2 linked regions of the Acuticoccus sediminis genome follow. Each later gene encodes a partner of the first gene's protein in a complex. Links are inferred from orthologs where the notes say so. Each region holds a gene or a part of one and is shown in the gene's direction. Other genes may lie near its edges. The genes, in order: ureC and DLJ53_RS08240.

What was found.
Region 2: the proteins of ureC (region 1) and DLJ53_RS08240 are in contact, whole or in part, in a crystal structure (PDB 4CEU), measured with the Sporosarcina pasteurii proteins. The link is inferred for Acuticoccus sediminis from one-to-one orthologs. Residues at the interface, in WP_115362090.1 of Sporosarcina pasteurii: Lys441, Phe442, Asp463, Pro464, Ser465, Ala466, Ser467, Ile468, Thr470, Pro471, Gln472, Pro473, Met475, Arg477, Gln565, Arg566, Tyr567, Phe568, Leu569, Phe570; in WP_115362093.1 of Sporosarcina pasteurii: Ala6, Glu9, Lys10, Ile13, Ala16, Leu19, Arg23, Asn31, Tyr32, Pro33, Glu34, Val36, Thr40, Met44, Met70, Glu71, Val73, Met76, Asp78, Gln81, Ala82, Glu83, Leu92.

Annotation. Positions count from the first base shown.
Region 1 is NZ_QHHQ01000003.1:157,529-160,821, forward strand. The notes cover bases 231-3,209. They hold ureC (urease subunit alpha), read left to right. Parts: upstream 231-860; coding sequence 861-2,558; downstream 2,559-3,209. Other genes in these bases: DLJ53_RS14965 (molybdopterin-dependent oxidoreductase), read left to right, coding at 231-730; DLJ53_RS14975 (hypothetical protein), read right to left, coding at 2,602-3,042. Outside these bases: more of DLJ53_RS14965, read left to right, coding at 1-230; DLJ53_RS35550 (hypothetical protein), read left to right, coding at 3,236-3,293.
Region 2 is NZ_QHHQ01000001.1:1,873,439-1,876,721, forward strand. Bases 315-3,283 are described here. They hold DLJ53_RS08240 (urease subunit gamma), read left to right. Parts: upstream 315-1,632; coding sequence 1,633-1,935; downstream 1,936-3,283. Other genes in these bases: DLJ53_RS08230 (LLM class flavin-dependent oxidoreductase), read left to right, coding at 315-599; DLJ53_RS08235 (urease accessory protein UreD), read left to right, coding at 759-1,586; DLJ53_RS08245 (DUF1272 domain-containing protein), read left to right, coding at 1,942-2,202; DLJ53_RS08250 (urease subunit beta), read left to right, coding at 2,199-2,507; DLJ53_RS08255 (cyclase family protein), read left to right, coding at 2,551-3,283. In the rest of the region: more of DLJ53_RS08230, read left to right, coding at 1-314.

The DNA of each region.
Region 1 (3,293 bases):
GCTCGAGCACCTCTACGAGCGCACCCGCGAGGCGCTGATCGCGCGTGGCGACCCGGCCCCGACGCTGGCCGAGCTGCGCGAGGCGGGCGACCTCGCGATCCCGATGGTACCCGACGATGGCGCCCTGATGGCCCGCTTCCGCGAGGATCCGGAGGCGAACCCGCTCGCGACCCCGTCCGGCAAGATCGAGATCTACAGCGAGACCGTCGCGGCGATGGGCTACGACGACTGCCCGGGCCACCCGACCTGGCTGGAGCGCTTCGAGGCTCCGCGGGGCGACGCGCCGCTTTGGCTCATCGCCAACCAGCCGGCGACGCGCCTGCACAGCCAGCTCGACTACGGTGCGCACTCGCGTGCCGGCAAGCGCGACGGGCGCGAAGTGGCGCGCCTCCATCCCGAGGACGCGGCGGCGCGCGGGATCTCGGTGGACGACGTCGTCGTCGTGACGAGCCCGCGCGGCGCCTGCCTGGCGACCGCCGACATCAGCGAGGACGTCCTGAAGGGCTGCGTGAACCTTGCGACCGGCGCCTGGTACGATCCGGTCGACATCGGCGGGCAGATCGTCTGCGTCCACGGCAACCCCAACGCCGTGACGCTCGACCGCGGCACGTCCAGGCTCGGCCAGGGCTGCACGGGCCAGCTCTCCTGCGTTGAGGTCGCTCGCTGGACCGGCCAGGTCCCCTCCGTGCGCGTCCACCGCGCACCGGATGCCGTGTCCGACGTCGCCTGATCGATCGCGCGGTCCATATTCGGGGGCCGCGCGATTTCGCAAGACGTGAATTAGCCCCGCCGCGTTGCACTTATCTGCGCGGCGGGACATTCTCGCGGGCGCATCTCCCCGGCTTCGGAGCCATCAGCCTATGCCCGCCAAGATCTCCCGCCACGACTATGCCGCGATGTTCGGCCCGACGGTCGGCGACAAGGTCCGCCTCGCCGACACCGAGCTCTTCATCGAGGTCGAGACGGACCACACGATCTACGGCGAGGAGGTGAAGTTCGGCGGCGGCAAGGTGATCCGCGACGGCATGGGCCAGTCGCAGGCGACGCGAGAGCAGGGCGCCGTGGACACCGTGATCACCAACGCGCTGATCCTCGACTGGTGGGGCGTGGTGAAGGCCGACGTCGGCCTCAGGGACGGCAACATCGTCGCCATCGGCAAGGCCGGCAATCCGGACACGCAGCCCGGCGTCAACATCGTCGTCGGCCCGGGCACCGAGGCGATCTCCGGCGAGGGCAAGATCCTCACCGCCGGCATCATCGACAGCCACATCCACTTCATCTGCCCGCAGCAGATCGACGAGGCGCTCGCCTCCGGCATCACCACGATGATCGGCGGCGGCACCGGCCCCGCGACCGGTACCAAGGCGACCACCTGCACCCCCGGGCCCTGGCACATCGCGCGGATGATCCAGGCCGCCGACGCCTTCCCGATGAACCTCGCGTTCGCCGGCAAGGGCAACGCCTCGCTTCCCGGTCCGCTCGTCGAGCAGATCCGGGCCGGCGCCATGGCGCTGAAGCTGCACGAGGACTGGGGCACGACGCCGTCGGCCATCGACACCTGCCTCACCGTCGCGGACGAGATGGACGTGCAGGTGATGCTGCACACCGACACGCTGAACGAGTCCGGCTTCGTCGAGGACACGATCGCCGCCTTCAAGGGCCGCACGATCCACGCCTTCCACACCGAGGGCGCCGGCGGCGGCCACGCCCCGGACATCATCAAGGTGGCGAGCCTTCCCAACGTCATCCCGTCGTCGACCAACCCGACGCGGCCCTACACCGTGAACACCGTCGAGGAGCACCTCGACATGCTCATGGTGTGCCACCACCTCGACGAGTCGATCCCCGAGGACATCGCCTTCGCTGAAAGCCGCATCCGCAAGGAGACCATCGCCGCGGAGGACATCCTCCACGACATGGGCGCGCTCTCCATCATCGCCTCGGACAGCCAGGCCATGGGCCGTGTCGGCGAGGTGCTGACCCGCACGCTGCAGACCGCGCACAAGATGCGCGTGCAGCGCGGCCGGCTTGCCGAGGAAAGCGGCCAGAACGACAACTTCCGCGCCCGCCGCTACATCGCCAAGGTGACGATCAATCCGGCGATCGCGCACGGCATCTCCGCCTATACGGGCTCGGTCGAGGTGGGCAAGCGGGCGGACCTCGTCCTCTGGTCGCCGGCCTTCTTCGGCGTGAAGCCGGACATGGTGCTGATCGGCGGCACCATCACCGCGGCGCAGATGGGCGACCCCAACGCCTCCATCCCGACGCCGCAACCGGTCCACATGCGCCCGCAGTTCGGTGCCTTCGGGCGCTCCATGACGGCCTCGTCGGTGACGTTCGTGTCCCGCGCCGCCGCGGACCAGGACTTCGGCACCTACAAGGAGAACCTCGTCGTCGAGAACACGCGCGGCATCGGCAAGGCGGACATGAAGCTCAACGACGCGCTGCCGAAGATCGAGGTCGATCCCGAGACCTACCGCGTGACCGCCGACGGGGAGCACCTGACGTGCGAGCCCGCCAAGGTCCTGCCGCTGGCGCAGCGCTATTTCATGTACTGAGCCGCGGCCGCCGGAACTCGGCCCGGCCGTCCTCGTGCGGCGCTCAGTCGTCCCGGGCGCAGGCGTCGGCGGTGTCGTCGTGCGCCTTCGTGAAGCTCGTGGCGGTGATGTCGCTCAGCGTAGCGCGCATGGGGCCGTCCATCACCCGGTCCCGCATCGCCTCGACGGTCTGCGGCGGGAGGATGTCCCGGCAGGTGAGGGGGGCGAACTGAAGATCGGAGTAGGTCTCGACGAGGCTCGTGCCCTCGAGCGTCCACCGGCCGTCGCCGGTGCCGCCGATGGTGCAGGTCCGCGCGCCGAGGTGGACGCTGGTCGACAGGATCGCCTCGAGCGTGCCGTCGGGGTGGTAGGTCGTCGTGCTGTCGGCGGTGATGTCGGGGGTCGAGACGTGGCAGGTCCAGCGGCCCACGAGGTCGATGTCGCCCGCCGAAGCCTCCGCCGCGGTGATGGCGAGGACGAGTGCGGCAAGGATGGACGAGCGCATGGGACGGAACTCTGGCATTATCGACACGAGAGCGGACATGGGTAAGTCGTTCTGACGTCAGGGCTGCGCTTCGCGGCTCCTCGCGTCAAGCCGCAGCCGTCCGCTGGTTCGTCCCGTGCCGGGCGGACGCGGTCCAACCCCGCGAATCCTGCCGGCTCGCTCGTTCGTTCTGATGCGACTGGAGGGATGCGACATGATCAACGATCCACGCGATCGCCCGACACCGAAGACCGATGACAAAATCATTCCCG
Region 2 (3,283 bases), on another replicon or contig:
TCATCGCCTACCTCGACTCCCGCCCCGGCGAGACGCGGGTCAGCGCGATCCCCGGCGCGGGCACCCACGTCCCGGTCTGGATCCTCGGCTCCTCGACCTTCGGGGCGGAGCTCGCGGCGGTGATGGGTCTTCCGTACGCCTTCGCCTCCCACTTCGCGCCGAACATGCTGGAGGACGCGCTCGCGGTGTACCGCCGCAACTTCCGCCCGTCGGACCGGCTCGAGCAGTCCCGCTTCGCGCTGGCGGTCAACGTCTACGCGGCGGACACCGACGAGGAGGCGCAGTACCTGCGTTCCTCGCAGCTTCAGGCGGTGGCGAACCTGCGCAGCGGCAGGCCCGGCCCGCTGCCGCGCCCGGTCCGGGACCTCACCGCCGTGGTGAGCCCCAACGTCATGCCGCTCGTCGAGGGAATGCAGCGCTTCTCCGCCGTCGGCTCGCCCGCGACGGTGCGCCGGACGCTCGCCAACATGATCGCCCACTACGAGCCGGACGAGATCTTCGTCGTCGCGGCGATCCACGACCACGAGGCGCGGCTGAAGTCCATGCGGATGGCGGCTGAGGTGCTGGCCGATCTTCCGGCCGCGGCGGCGGCCGAGTAGGCCCCGGAATCGACAAACCGGCCGGCGCCGGCCATTGAATGGGGCAAGACCAGTCTGGAGCCGGCCCTTGCCCCCACGCCATCGACCCGACGCCGCCGCCCGGTGGCGCCAGCCGGCCGCATGACAGATCAATTGTTCGACCAATTGTCAGACCGCCCCGTGCCGGCGCGCCCCGCCGACGCGCCGGCGACCCTCTTCCAGCGCAGCGTCGGCGAGGCGGCGGTGACCGTCGCCGACAAGGGCGGGCGCGTCACGACGCCGACGGTGCGTCAGGCCGGCTCGGCCAAGCTCCGCTTCCCGCGGATGGCCCCCGGCAGCGACAGCGTCGAGGCGCTGATCCTCAACATCTCCGGCGGCCTCGTCAGCGGCGACCGCTTCCGCACAGAGATGGCGGCCGAGGCGCATACCCTCACCGTCGCGACCCTCGCCTGCGAGCGCGTCTATCGCTGCGAGGACGGGCCCGCGGAGGTCCTCCAGGTCGTGCGGGCGGGGGAGGGCGGCACGGTGCGCCACCTGCCGCAGCCGACGATCCTGTTCGAGGGGGCGAAGCTGCGCCGCCGCACGCTGGTGGACCTCGCCGAAGGGGGGGGCCTCACCCTTTGCGAGGGCCTCGTGCTGGGCCGCGCCGCGATGGGCGAGCGCGTCACCACCGCCGACGTGCGCGACCGCATCGAGGTGCGCATCGCCGGCCGGCTCGTCTACGTCGACGCCTTCGGCCTCACCGACGAGGTCATCGCCCGCGCGTCCGGGCCGGCGGCGCTGGACGGGGCGCGCGGCGTCGGGCTGGTGCTCCACGTCGGCGGCGGGACGGCCGACACGGCGCGCGCGGCGCTCGACGGCGCCAATGCCCGCTGGGGAGCGAGCACCATGGGCGCCTTGACGGTGGTCCGGGTTCTTGCGCCGGACCACACAAGTTTGCAGGATGCGCTCGGCCGGGCTTCAGTCGCGTTGTCCGGCGCGCCGCTGCCGCGCGCATGGCAGCTCTAGTGCAGGCGCGCGGTCCTCGCGGCCTGCTTCATCGTGGGACGACCGCATGAACCTTTCGCCGCGGGAGAAGGACAAGCTCCTCATTTCCGTCGCCGCCGACGTAGCGCGCCGCCGGCGCGAACGCGGCGTGAAGCTGAACTACCCCGAGGCGATCGCCCTGATCTCCGACTTCGTGATGGAAGGCGCCCGCGACGGACGCTCCGTCGCCGACCTGATGGAGGCCGGCGCCGCCGTGGTGCCGAAGGAAGCCGTCATGGAAGGCATCGCCGAGATGATCCACGACGTGCAGGTCGAGGCCACCTTCCCGGACGGCACCAAGCTCGTCACCGTCCACAATCCCATCCGGTAGGGCGCCGTGCTGAAGCTGAAGCCCAACTGCGAGTGCTGCGACCGGGACCTGCCGCCGGAATCGCCGGACGCTCGCATCTGCACCTACGAGTGCACCTTCTGCGTCGACTGCGTCGAGGGGCCGCTCGGCGGCACCTGTCCGAACTGCGGCGGCGAGCTCGTCCGCCGTCCGGTGCGTCCGCCGCACATGCTGGCGAGGCATCCCGCGTCCACCGAACGCGTCCTCGGCTCGAAGCCGGAGTGCGTCGCTCTCAGAGGTGCAGCATGATCCCCGGCGAAATCATCACTCCGGACGGCGACATCGAGCTGAACGCCGGCGCCGACGTCGTCGAGGTGCTCGTCGCCAACACCGGCGACCGCCCGATCCAGGTCGGCTCGCACTACCATTTCTACGAGACGAACGCGGCGCTCTCCTTCGACCGGGAGGCGGCGCGCGGGCGGCGGCTCGACATTCCGTCAGGCTCGGCGACCCGGTTCGAGCCGGGGCAGGAGCGCACGGTGCGCCTCATCCCGTACCTCGGGGCACGGATCGTGCACGGTTTCAACGCGAAGGTGGCCGGCCCGCTCGACTGATCCCCGGTCCGCGCCCCCTCCAGCAAAAACGGGAGGCTCAGCCATGTGCGGACAATGCGTGATCGACAACGTGCGGCAATCGATGATGAGCCGCCGCAGCCTGCTCCTGGGCGCTGCGGCGACCGGCGCGGCGGCGGCCGCACTCGGCACGCCGCGCCCGGCGCTGGCCCAGACGGCCGAGGCGGGCGGCGTCTCCGGCCGCTTCTCCGGCGTCGCCGATCTGACCCATACCCTGGTGCCGGACTTCCCGACTTTCTCCGGCAAGCCGCAGTTCGAGGCCAACCAGGTCTACTTCCGCGACAAGGACGGCTATAACCTCTCGATCCTCACCATCGACGAGCACACCGGCACCCACGTCGACGCCCCGCTCCACTTCTCGACGGACGGGCAGTCGGTGGACGAGATCCCGGTCGCCAACCTCGTCGCGCCGCTGGTGATCGTCGACATCGCCGCCCGGGCGGCCGACGACGCCGATGCGCAGGTGACGCCCGACGACCTCAAGGCCTGGATCTCCGCCAACGGCGAGATGCCGGACCGGTGCTGCGTCGCGATGCACTCCGGCTGGGCGGAGAAGGTCGGCGGCGACGGCTTCCGCAACGCCGACGGCGACGGCGTGATGCATTTCCCCGGCTTCCATCCGGAAGCGGCGGCGATGCTGATGGAGGAGACCGGCGCCATCGGCATCGGGGTCGACACATTGTCGCTGGACCACGGCGCGTCGGCCGATTTCGGGACCCACAACTCTTGGCTCCCGACCAACCGCTGGGGCGTCGAAT